Linked DNA regions of Anaerobacillus alkaliphilus. The protein of the gene in region 2 interacts with the protein of the main gene of each other region in a pairwise test. Links are inferred from orthologs where the notes say so. Each region holds a gene or a part of one and is shown on either strand. Other genes may lie near its edges. The genes, in order: ftsH and hflC.

What was found.
Region 1: the proteins of hflC (region 2) and ftsH interact in binary tests that used the Escherichia coli proteins (3 or more experiments, as listed by UniProt). The link is inferred for Anaerobacillus alkaliphilus from one-to-one orthologs.

What each region holds. Positions count from the first base shown.
Region 1 is NZ_QOUX01000036.1:41,329-46,357, forward strand. What follows is about bases 1,497-4,473. They hold ftsH (ATP-dependent zinc metalloprotease FtsH), read left to right. Parts: upstream 1,497-1,977; coding sequence 1,978-3,969; downstream 3,970-4,473. Other genes in these bases: hpt (hypoxanthine phosphoribosyltransferase), read left to right, coding at 1,497-1,905; DS745_RS10965 (type III pantothenate kinase), read left to right, coding at 4,297-4,473. Also shown: tRNA lysidine(34) synthetase TilS, read left to right, coding at 1-1,281; more of hpt, read left to right, coding at 1,366-1,496; more of DS745_RS10965, read left to right, coding at 4,474-5,029. UniProt on the Escherichia coli protein: Acts as a processive, ATP-dependent zinc metallopeptidase for both cytoplasmic and membrane proteins. Plays a role in the quality control of integral membrane proteins.
Region 2 is NZ_QOUX01000046.1:866,152-874,676, reverse strand. Bases 2,468-5,466 are described here. They hold hflC (protease modulator HflC), read left to right. Parts: upstream 2,468-3,501; coding sequence 3,502-4,431; downstream 4,432-5,466. Other genes in these bases: polA (DNA polymerase I), read left to right, coding at 4,562-5,466; hflK (FtsH protease activity modulator HflK), read left to right, coding at 2,525-3,502. In the rest of the region: DS745_RS19455 (response regulator transcription factor), read left to right, coding at 1-492; two-component system histidine kinase PnpS, read left to right, coding at 485-2,257; more of polA, read left to right, coding at 5,467-7,177; mutM (DNA-formamidopyrimidine glycosylase), read left to right, coding at 7,295-8,122; sporulation membrane protein YtaF, read left to right, coding at 8,276-8,525.

The DNA.
Region 1 (5,029 bases), on a different replicon or contig from region 2:
CATTATTTACATAAGGAATTGAAGCAATTGCATATAACTATTATCGCAGCCCATGTAGATCACATGTTGAGAGAAGAATCGGCGGATGAATACCGTTTTGTAGAAAGCTATTGCTTAGAAGAAGGAATTACGTTTGAAGGTACTAAGGCTAACGTGAAACAATATCAAGAAACGCATAAAGTAAGTGTTCAAGTTGCCGCAAGGGAATGTCGCTATCAATTCTTTGAACTTGTAATGCAAAATTATAAAGGCCATTTTTTGGCGTTGGCCCACCATGGTGACGATCAAATAGAGACAATGATTATGCGGCAGGTGAGAGGTGCACATGGATATGGACTAGCTGGTATTCCTGTTAAGAGACCGTTCAGTTGTGGAGTACTTATTCGCCCCTTTCTTTGTCTGTCAAAGGAAGACATACTAACTTATTGTAAGGACGAAGATCTTCAGCCGAAAATTGATCTTAGTAATTTCACTTCAAAATACATGCGCAATCGAATTAGAAATGAAGTGTTACCGATTTTAAAGAGAGAAAACCCAGCTGTTCATCTAAAATTTCAACAACAAAGTGAACTCTTGACCGAAGATGAGCAACTTCTAGAGCAATTGGCTAGAGAAAAATTAGAAGATGTTATCCTAAAAAAGGAACCTAAAAAAATCGTCCTTGCGATATCAACGCTAATAAGTTGTCCAATCTCTTTACAAAGAAGAGGCTTTCAACTAATATTAAACTATCTTTACGAACAAAACATACCAGAAATTACCACTATACATATGAATGATTTTCTGCAGTTCCTTAATAACCGTCATCCATCAGGCTCTCTAGATTTTCCAAACGGTTTATCCATCACAAAATCCTATGACAAATGTTTTCTAGAATTTGAAAAACAAAAGGGTGTTTCTTTTTATGAAGACCAATTATTGATACCAGGGATTGTTACTCTTAAAAAGGGTAAGATAATTGGAGAAGTAATTGAGGCAAACCAGAAAGCACCAATAACCCGAAACACCATGGTTTGTGATAAGGAGAAATTAAAACTACCTTTAATAATAAGAAATCGCCAAAAGGGAGACTCGATGTTCATCAATGGTATGCGAGGAACAAAAAAGTTAAAGGCGCTATTTATTGATGAGAAAGTACCTCGTGATGAGAGAGAGAGCTGGCCGATTGTAGTTAATGGAGATGGAGAAATACTTTGGGTTCCTAAATTGAGAAAAGCGAACTTTGCTGATCCTACAAGTGGAACAAAGGAGTTTGTAAAGTTAACCTTTGAAGAGTTTTAGTAAAAGTACATATTTTTTTGAGGATTAAAGCATGATTATTCATTTTAGTTATACATTATTTTAGGGGGTTATTTTCAAGTCATGATGAGAGATGAAATTAAAGAGGTATTATTATCAGAAGAGGAAATTCAAACAAAAATAAAGGAACTAGGTGCATCTCTATCTGAAGAATATCAGGATCGTTTTCCTCTTGTAGTAGGTGTGCTAAAAGGCGCAATGCCATTTATGAGTGACCTGATTAAACGAATGGATGTTCATTTAGAGGTAGACTTCATGGATGTCTCTAGCTATGGAAATGAAATGGTTTCTTCAGGAGAAGTGAAAATCATTAAGGATTTAAATACTTCTGTAGAAGGAAGAGATGTATTAATCATCGAGGACATTATTGATAGTGGGCTAACCTTAAATTACTTAGTTGATTTATTTCATTATAGAAAAGCTAAGTCGGTTAAGATTGTCACGCTATTGGATAAGCCTGAAGGAAGAAAAGTTGATCTGAAGCCTGATTTGGCAGGTTTCAAAGTGCCTGATGAGTTTGTGGTAGGGTATGGTTTAGACTACGCAGAGCGTTATCGTAACCTTCCTTATATCGGAATTTTAAAGCCCGAGATTTATCAGGGGTAATTAATTGTGATTAAGAATAGTTTTATGCTAATATTTAATGAAGCTTTATGTGCTAGTGGGAGGAGGTAAAGGATGAATCGAATTTTTCGAAATACAGTCTTTTATTTATTAATCTTTTTAGTAATTGTTGGTATTGTAAGTTTCTTTAACGGGCCACCAGCAGATACTCGGGATATGACGTACGGTGAATTTCACACTCACTTAGTAAGAGGTGAAGTGGGTGAAAGTTCTATTCAGCCAGTCAGGGATGTGTACGTAATCCGTGGAGAACTAAAAACAGCAGGTGCAGAGGCTTTTGTAGTTAATGTACCTAGATCAGATATCGCTCTTGATGCTATCTTAGATGCTGCTGAAAGAGGCGACACTGAATTAACAGTATTACCAGCTGAACAAACAAGTGGTTGGGTAACTTTCTTTACATCAATTATTCCATTTGTGATTATCTTTATTTTATTCTTTTTCCTTTTAAGCCAAGCTCAGGGTGGCGGAAGCCGAGTCATGAACTTTGGTAAGAGTAAAGCTAAGCTTTACGATGATAAAAAGAAAGCCAAGTTTAAAGATGTAGCAGGTGCAGATGAGGAAAAGCAAGAACTCGTAGAAGTTGTTGAATTCTTAAAAGATCCACGTAGGTTTTCTGCGATTGGAGCACGTATTCCTAAAGGGGTATTACTAGTAGGACCTCCTGGTACTGGTAAAACATTACTAGCTCGAGCAGTTGCTGGAGAAGCCGGAGTTCCATTTTTCTCAATCAGTGGTTCAGACTTCGTTGAGATGTTCGTTGGGGTCGGTGCTTCGCGTGTTCGTGATTTATTTGAGAATGCTAAGAAAAATGCACCTTGTATCATTTTCATAGATGAAATTGATGCTGTAGGACGACAACGTGGTGCTGGTTTAGGTGGAGGACACGATGAGCGTGAACAAACATTAAACCAATTACTTGTTGAGATGGATGGATTTGGCGTTAACGAAGGAATTATTATTATCGCCGCAACAAACCGCGCGGATATTTTAGACCCTGCATTGCTTCGTCCAGGACGTTTTGACCGTCAAATTTTAGTTGGACGCCCAGATGTCAAAGGTCGTGAAGCGGTTCTTGAAGTACATGCTCGCAATAAGCCTTTAGGCGAAGATGTAAATTTAAAAACGATTGCTACTCGTACACCTGGATTTTCGGGTGCCGACTTAGAGAATTTATTGAACGAAGCTGCTTTAGTTGCTGCTCGTACTGATAAGAAGATCATTGATATGAACGATATTGAAGAGGCAATTGACCGTGTTATTGCTGGACCTGCTAAGAAGAGCAGAGTTATTTCTGAAAAAGAGAAAAATATTGTTGCTTATCATGAAGCCGGTCATACAGTCGTTGGAGTTAGACTAGAAAGTGCTGATATGGTCCATAAAGTAACCATTGTCCCACGTGGTCAAGCTGGTGGTTATGCAGTAATGCTTCCAAAAGAAGATCGTTACTTTATGACGAAACCAGAGCTGTTAGATAAGATTGTCGGCTTACTTGGTGGTCGAGTTGCCGAAGAAATTATTTTTGGTGAAGTAAGTACAGGTGCCCATAACGACTTCCAACGTGCAACAGGAATTGCTCGTAAAATGGTCACGGAGTACGGAATGAGTGATAAGCTTGGCCCAATGCAATTTGGTACAGGTCAAGGTGGCAATGTATTCCTTGGGCGTGATATTAATAATGAGCAAAACTATAGTGATGCAATTGCATATGAAATTGACCAAGAAATGCAACGCATTATTAAAGAGAGCTATGAGCGTTGTCGAACCATCTTACTTGATAACAAAGATAAGCTTGAATTGATTGCAAAAACGCTTCTTGAAATAGAGACATTAGATGCTGAGCAAATTAAATCGTTAATGGCGGATGGTAAGCTTCCAGAAGGGCATCATTCCAATAACGTAAATAAGACAACTGAAGGCGATGTTAAAGTGAATATTAATACAAAGAAAGAAGAAACAAAGCCTACAGATGCTCCAGTTGAAAATGACGAAGAAGCACTTCTTCCTGAAAAGAAGGATGAAACCAAGAACGAAGATAATAAGTAATGTTAAAAGGGTGTCTTTTATAGACACCTTTTTTTACTAGCTCTTTTCGTAAACATTGTGGCTTTTTACGCTAAAATAATCGAAAAAAATACCCTAGATGAAGATATCAGCCAACAAATCAAGTAAGAAAAGAGCAATACTTACTAAATTAGTGATCAATCCTTAGTATTTTGTGTAAAAATCCGGCTTTTGGGATTTTTACGAAAGCAACAAACTTTTCGAAAACAGCACTTTAATAAGTTAAAAATACAAATTTGTTCATTTTTCGCTCATAAGTATTTATACTGAAGAGGGATAAAAATTCAATAACCTAAGTAGGTGACATTAATGATCTTTGTTTTAGATGTAGGAAATACAAACATTGTATTAGGTGTTTATGAAGGAGAAAAACTTAAGTACCATTGGAGAATAGGGACTGACCGAACAAAAACAGAAGACGAGTTTGGCATGATGGTGAAACAACTCTTTTCTTATGAAGGGCTCACCACGAAAGACATAGATGGAATTATTATTTCGTCAGTAGTACCTCCAATTATGTATGCCTTAGAGAAAATGTGTAAGAAATATTTTAATATCACACCAATGGTCATTGGTCCTGGTATTAAAACAGGTTTGAATATTAAATATGATAATCCGAAAGAAGTGGGTGCCGATAGAATTGTCAATGCAGTAGCTGCAATTGATATGTACGGTGGTCCCTTGATTATTGTTGATTTTGGAACTGCAACTACATATTGTTATATCAATGAAGAAAAACAATATATGGGTGGTGCTATTGCTCCAGGGATTGGGATTTCAACAGAAGCTTTATACAATAGAGCATCTAAACTTCCTCGAATAGAAATTGTTAAGCCTAATAACATTATTGGTAAAAATACTGTTAGTGCCATGCAAGCGGGTATTTTATATGGGTATGTTGGACAAGTTGAAGGTATCGTTACTCGTATGAAAGCACAAGCAGTAGGGAATCCTAAGGTGATTGCAACAGGTGGTTTAGCACCTTTAATTGCAAATGAGTCGACGATGATTGATGTTGTAGACCCATTTTTAACACTCAAAG
Region 2 (8,525 bases):
CCAATTTTAATGCTTACTGCCAAAGATGATGAATTTGATAAAGTGCTAGGATTAGAATTAGGTGCTGACGATTATATGACGAAACCATTTAGTCCTAGAGAAGTAGTGGCTAGAATTCGAGCGATACTTCGTCGGGTAACTCCAATTCAAGAAGAAAAACTAACAGATACAAAGGTAGTAGCGATAAAAATAGGGGAAGTTGAAATATTCTCCGAAAACTATGAGGTTTTTTATCAGGGTAACCAGCTTGAATTAACTCCAAAAGAGTTTGAATTGCTATTATATCTTGCAACAAATAAAGGCCGAGTATTAACTAGAGATCAACTATTAAATGCTGTTTGGAACTACGAGTTTGTTGGTGATACGAGAATTGTAGATGTTCATATAAGTCATTTGCGGGAGAAAATAGAACCAAATACAAAAAAACCAATATACATCAAAACAATTCGTGGATTAGGCTATAAGCTAGAGGAGCCTCAATTGAATGCATAAATATAGAAATAAGCTTACGATCTCTTTATTGATTGCCATATTTTTTGTATTAGTTGGTTTGGGTCTATTACTGGGGCAACTGTTTAAAGAGTTTTATTTTGAACAGCTTAGTGAGCGCGTATCTAAGGAAGCCAAAATCGTGGCAATAAGTATACTGGAAACTGGATTAGATCATACCGATTTAGGAACTATCGTTAATGATATGGGGGATCAATTAGCCTCAAGAATAACAGTAATAACAGCAACAGGAGAAGTAATCGCTGAAACTGCCACAGACAAAAAACAAATGGAAAACCACCTTAATAGGCCAGAGATTATTCAGGTCCGAGAAGAGGGGGAAGGGCAAGCAATAAGATTTAGTGATACAGTTGGTGCAGATCTTCTCTTTTACGCTGTTCCTCTTCTTGAAAGAGAAGAAATCATTGGATATGTCCGTTTAGGCTTACCCATTCACCTTTTAGATGAAGTTCATAAAAAAGTTTGGGGATTGTTACTTTTTAGTTTCTCCATAGCATTTTTAGTTATCATGCTTTTAAGTTCGAGGATTACGAATGAATTGGCCAAGCCAATTGAAGAGGCAACCTCAGTAGCCAATCAGTTAGCTAAAGGAAACTTTAAAGTTCGAGCTTCTCATGGGAAAAATGATGAAACTGGCCAATTAAGTCGTTCACTTAATGTATTAGCCCAAAATCTAGACGAAGTCACAAAAACATATAAGGCACAACAAGAACGTCTGGAAACGCTGATTGAAAATATGGGTAGTGGACTAGTCTTAATTAACTATAAAGGTGAAATAAGTATTATAAATAAATCCTGTAAAACAATTTTTCAAGAAGATGTTGAACATTGGCTTCATAAAGTTTATCACAACGTGATACCGCATAAACAAATCGTAAAAATTGTACAAGAGATTTTTTTGACTGAAAAGGGACAAAGAAAACAAATCATTTTGCCAATTCAATTAGAAATGCGTCACTTTGATGTATACGGAGCACCTATTATTAGTAGTGGGGAAAAAGAGAGATTAAAGGGAATCGTCCTAGTTTTTCACGATATAACTGAATTAAAAAGACTAGAACAGATGCGTAAAGATTTTGTAGCAAATGTTTCCCATGAATTAAAAACACCTGTAACTTCTGTTAAAGGCTTTACTGAAACGTTATTAGACGGTGCAGCAGAGGATGAAGCTTTACGTAATCGCTTCCTGAAAATCATCTGGGATGAAAGTGAAAGACTTCAAAGTTTAATTCAGGATTTATTAGACTTATCAAAAATTGAACAAAGCAAGTTTCAGCTTAATTGGCAACGTGTGGATTTAAGTATGTTAACTGATGATATTATTGTCATGTTAAGTAATAAAGCTGAAGAAAAAGGTATCATGTTATCAAAGACGAAAGAAGGCTCAGGTGTTATTGAAGGTGACCCGTTACGTATCAAACAAATCATGATTAACCTAATAAATAACGCTATTACCTATACTCAAAAAGGTGGACGAATTGATGTGTTCATTCAAGAGTATAGTGATAAAGTATATTTTTCAGTAAAGGACACAGGGATTGGCATCAGTAAAGAAGAGATACCAAGAGTATTTGAACGGTTTTACAGAGTTGATCGAGCAAGAAGTCGAAATTCAGGTGGAACTGGATTAGGTCTGGCAATTGTGAAGCATTTGGTTGAAGCACATAACGGAGAAATTGTTGTTGAAAGTGAAGTGGGTAAAGGTACAGCATTTACTATTAAATTTAATAAAAACCAGTTAAAATAAGGAATGTTTACAAAAAATTAACAAGTAGTTTATAGTAACTTAATGAATAGTTGCTATAGTTAGTTTTGTAAACTGTAATTGTAAGCAAATAAACACTACACTGTAGTCGGAAATTGACTTACACCCCCTTTTCTTTCGGAAAGCAATTATTGCTTTCCTTTTTTTTGTTTTTTAAAACTGTAAAGTTATGAAACTTTTATTTTATCTAATACGTAAGTATAATGGGTAAAGAGTAAATAAAAACAAAATGGAAAGTGGGGAACATTCATGGTAACAGTGAAGCAAATTATCGTCGGCTTCCTTTCACTCATTGGAATCGCAATTTTAGCTCTGTTCTTAACGACTGGTTGGTATATAGTTGATGAGTCTGAACAGGCAGCACTAATTACTTTTGGTAAGGTTGATGAACATATTACAGAACCAGGATTAAAGTTTAAGTTGCCTTGGCCAATTCAAAAAGTAGAAATCCTCTCAAGAGGTACGTTTACCACTACGGTGGGTTATGATGAAACAAATGGTCAGGTAGTAGAATATCGTGATGAAGCAAAAATGATTACAGGGGATGAGAATATCTTGCTAGCGGACTTAGTAGTTCAATGGCGAATTACAAATCCAGAGAAATTCCTATTTAATTCTAATAACCCTGAGCAAATTTTATTTAGTGCAACCTCAGCATCGCTCCGTGGTGTAATCGGGAGTTCTCGCATTGATGATGCTTTAACAGATCAGAGACCTGCAATAGAAGCTCACGTTTGGGATTATCTTGTTGATCTGATTGAATCTTATGATATTGGTATTTCAGTTATGGATGTAAAACTTCAAGATGTTGAATTACCTACTGAAGAAGTACGTCGTGCTTTTACCGAAGTTACTGATGCTCGTGAGGAACGTTTGACTAAGATAAACGAAGCAAATAAATATCGTAACCAAAAGATGAATGAGGCAAAAGGTGAACAGGATGCTATCATCTCAAGGGCAGAAGGAACGAGAACGGAGCGTTTAGAGCGTGCTCGTGGTGATGTAGCTAGATTTGATGCCCTTTATAATGAGTATCTAATTAACCCTGAAGTAACGAGAACTCGTTTGGTATTAGAGACCTTAGAAAGAGTTCTACCTAATACAGAAATTTATATTATGGACAGTAGTTCTGACACTGTGAAATATCTACCAATTCGTTCACTAGAAAGAACGACTGAGGTAAATCCACCCGCAACGACAACTTCACGACAAGGGAGTGGAAATTAATGACCGATAAAATTATTGATTTTAGTGAAAGAAAACCAACGGATGATTGGAAAAAATATACGAAACTAGGAATATTGTTAGTAGTAGTTATTGGCTTGCTTATGTTATTACTTACTAATATTTTTATTGTACATCAAGGTCAGTTTAAGGTTGTAAGACAATTTGGTGAGGTAGTTCGAGTTGAACAAGACCCAGGGTTGAAGTTTAAAGTTCCTTTTATCCAGTCGGTTTCTACGTTAACGAAAAAACAAATGATATTAGACGTAGAACCAACTGAAATTAATACTCGAGACAAAAAGAGAATTCTAGTTGATAATTATGCGATTTGGCGAATTGATGATCCTCAACAAATGATAGGTAGTGCACAAACAATCGATCGTGCAGAAACAATTATGATGAATTTTATTTATTCAGTCATTCGAGCAGAATTAGGTCAGTTGGATTATGATGAAATTATTAATGAAGAAAAATCTTCTCGAGGTAGCTTTAACGACCGCGTATTAGAACGAGTGAATGAACTCTTAGCTCGTGATAATTATGGTATCTCAGTTACTGACGTGAGAATGAAGCGTACAGATTTACCAGAGGAGAATGAGCAAGCTGTATATCGCCGAATGATTTCTGAGCGTAACTCTATTGCTCAAGATTACTTATCTCAGGGGGATGCAGAAGCTAATCGTATCCGTGCAAATACAGACCGTGAAGTGAAAGAGATTGTTGCAAAAGCAAATGCTGATGCAAACGTAATTATTGCTGAAGGGGAAGCAGGAGCAGCCCAAATCTATAATCAGTCATTTGGTAGAGATGTAGAGTTCTATAATTTATATCGAACATTATTGAGTTATGAGAAGACGATTGATGATCAAACGGTAATTGTCCTACCTGCTGATGCTCCATACGCTCGTATTCTTATGGGGTACAGTAATTAATAGAGTTAAACAAGGGAAGTCTATTTTTGTAAATAGGCTTCCTCGTTTTTTATTCGGCATTGAACATGGTAAAATAAAAGGACAATATTAGATAAATTGGGGTGCATTCTCTTTGAAGAATAAATTAGTGATGATTGATGGTAATAGTATTGCATATCGTGCTTTTTTTGCTTTACCACTGTTAAATAATGATAAAGGTGTTTATACAAATGCTGTATACGGTTTTACAACGATGCTGCTAAAAGTAATTGAGGAAGAAAAACCAACTCACCTGTTAGTTGCCTTTGACGCTGGGAAAACAACATTTCGTCACAAAACTTTCCAAGAATATAAAGGAGGAAGACAAAAAACTCCACCAGAACTTTCTGAGCAATTTCCTCTAATAAGAGAGCTATTAGATGCTTTTAATGTAAAACGCTATGAAATTGAAAACTACGAGGCTGATGACATCATCGGTACCTTAGCGAAAGAAGTTAGTGAACAAGAAGATTGGGAAGTGAAAATCTACTCTGGTGATAAAGACCTGCTTCAACTTGTTTCCGAAAAAGTAACAGTCGCATTAACTAGAAAAGGAATTTCTAATGTAGATACATATGATGAAACATTCGTTTTAGAGAAATATGGCATCAACCCAAAACAAATTATTGATATGAAAGGCTTAATGGGTGATCCTTCCGATAACATCCCTGGAGTACCGGGGATTGGTGAAAAAACAGCAATTAAGCTTTTAAAAGAGTTTGGTTCTGTTGAGAAGCTGCTCGAGTCAATTGATTTAGTCTCAGGGAAAAAGCTAAAGGAAAACCTCACAGAAAATAAAGAAAAGGCTGTTATGAGTAAGGAGCTTGCTACAATTTATTGTGAGGTTCCAATTACGATCCCAAGAGACGAATTAGTCTTTGGGGAATATGATGAACAGAAAGTTATCTCCTTGTTTAAAGAGCTAGACTTTCAATCATTATTAGATCGTTTTGACTTTGATGAGACAGAACTAGTCGAGGAAATAGAAGCGCTTGATTTTACAATTGCTAACGAAATAACGGACGAGATGCTTACAAAGGAGTCGGCAATTGTAGTGGAAGTGTTAGATGAAAACTATCACCAAGCTGATATCATTGGTCTAGCAATTGTTAATGAAAATGGACGTTATTACATTCCTACAGAAATGGCTATAGCGAGCGACACTTTTAAAGAGTGGGCGAAAGATAAAGAAGCCAAAAAAGCGATATTCGATGCAAAACGTGCGGTTGTTGCCCTTGGATGGAAGGGAATTGAACTAGAGGGTATTAACTTTGATCTTCTAATTGCTTCCTATATTCTTGATCCATCAGCTTCTTCCCATGAAGTAGCAGACATTGCTAATCGCAAAGGTAAACGAATCGTCTCTTTAGATGAAGCTATTTATGGAAAAGGTGCAAAACGCAGTATACCAGATCGAGATATAGTAGCTGAGCATCTTGTGAAAAAGGCAAACACAGTCTACACATTAAGAGAAGAAGTTTGTGAAGAGTTAACAGCAAATCAACTAAATGAACTTTTTTACGATTTAGAAATGCCGTTGACGATTATTCTAGGAAAAATGGAAATGACAGGTGTGAAAGTTGACGTTGAACAATTGCGGTTGATGGGAGAAGACTTAGGGGAACAATTGAAAAACCTTGAAAAAGAAATACATAGTCTTGCTGGAATTGAATTTAACATCAACTCTCCAAAGCAGCTAGGCGAAGTCCTTTTTGAGAAACTTAATTTACCTGTGCTCAAAAAAACAAAAACAGGAGCTTCTACATCAGCAGATGTATTAGAAAAGTTAGCGGACAAGCATGAGGTCATTCCGAGTATATTGCATTACCGTCAATTAGGAAAACTAAACTCAACCTACATTGAGGGACTATTGAAGGTTGTCCATCAAGATACAGCAAAAATTCATACGATGTTTAATCAAGCACTGACTCAAACCGGCCGGTTGAGTTCGACTGAACCGAACTTACAAAACATTCCGATTCGCTTAGAAGAAGGAAGGAAAATAAGAAAAGCATTTATACCATCAAGTCCTGACTGGATTATTTTCGCTGCTGATTATTCACAAATTGAATTAAGGGTACTAGCTCATATTGCAAATGATGAAACGCTAATAGATGCTTTCAATAATGGGATGGATATTCATACGAGAACAGCTATGGACGTTTTTCACGTTGAAAAAGATGCTGTGACAGATCTAATGCGACGTCATGCTAAAGCGGTTAACTTCGGGATCGTATATGGAATTAGTGATTACGGATTATCACAAAGTTTAGGAATTACTCGAAAAGAAGCAGGCAGTTTTATTGAAAGATATTTAGAAAGTTTTCCTGGTGTAAGGGATTATATGGATAATATTGTTCAAGAAGCAAGGGAGAAGGGGTTTGTAACGACACTTCTCCACCGCCGAAGATTTTTACCAGAGATTACTAGCCGTAACTTTAATTTACGGAGTTTCGCAGAACGCACAGCTATGAACACACCAATTCAAGGGACAGCTGCTGATATCATAAAAAAAGCAATGGTAAATATTGCGTTAAGAATTGAAGCAGAAGGTCTAGAGGCAAAGTTACTTTTACAAGTACACGATGAATTGATCTTTGAAGCCCCGAAACAAGAGTTGGATAAATTAAAACTGATCGTACCAGAAGTAATGGAATCGGCGATTGACTTAAAAGTACCATTAAAAGTCGAATATGCCTACGGCAGCTCTTGGTATGATGCGAAGTAGTTAAAATTTTGAATTGTGAATTTTGAATTATGAATTAATCAGAAATGCTTCGAAGCAATTCATAAAAGCCATTCAAAATTCATAATTTCTAATTCATAATTGGAATGGGGTGGTTTTATGCCGGAATTACCAGAGGTTGAGACAGTTAAAAGAACGTTACAACAGTTAGTTGTCGGAAAAACGATTCAAGAGATCACTGTTCACTGGGGGAAGATCATTAAAAGACCAGATGATGTTGCAGAATTTTGTCACTTATTAATTGGTCAGACCATTAGGGGAGTTGAAAGAAGAGCAAAATTCTTGAAAATCATCCTTGATAATTATGTCATTGTATCTCACCTTCGTATGGAAGGGCGTTATGGTTTACACGAAAAGGAAGAAGAAATTGATAAACATACACATGTTATTTTTTCGTTCACTGATGGAACTCAGTTACGCTATCGTGATGTAAGAAAATTTGGTACAATGCACCTCTTCCTTAAAGGGGAAGAGGATATCAGTCTTCCTTTAACTCAGTTAGGAATTGAACCTTTTGATGAGAAATTTAAGCCTAGCACCTTAAAGGAAGTGTTTAAGGACTCTAATCGCAAAGTAAAGGTAACCTTATTAGATCAAACTAAGTTGGTCGGACTAGGAAACATTTACGTAGATGAAGCACTTTATCGTTCTGGAATTTATCCAGAACGTGTTGGAAAGGACTTAACAGAAAAAGAGGTAAAAAGACTTCATAAAGAAATAAAGGCTACGCTTCAAGAAGCTATAGATTTAGGTGGTAGCTCTGTGAAGTCTTATGTTAATGGTCAAGGAGAAATGGGCATGTTCCAACAACAATTATTTGTTTACGGTAGAAAAGGTGAGCCTTGTAAAGCTTGTGGAACGGCAATAGAAAAAATTGTTGTAGGTGGAAGAGGAACCCACTTTTGTCCGAAATGCCAAAAGAAATAAAATTATGAATTGTGTATTAGAAATTATGGTGAAAGTTTTGCTTCGTAGACTTTCACTTACATCAATTCATAATTCATAATTCAAAATTAATAAGTACATTGGATGGGCTCCTACCATATACTATCGTATCAGTGGTTGGAAGGAGCTTTGAATATGGTTGAAATTCTTTCCTTACTTTTATTAGCGTTGGCAGTAAGTCTCGATAGCTTTGGAGTTGGGCTAACCTATGGCCTAAGGAAGATGAAGCTTCCTTTTAAGTCTTTGCTGTTTATTGCTTCATGCTCGGCGGTGTCTATTCTTGTTGCCATGACTATTGGTAACATGATTGTCAAATACTTATCACCAAGTATTGCAGAGTCTATTGGTGGCTTGATTTTGATAATGATTGGAGCATGGGCTCTTT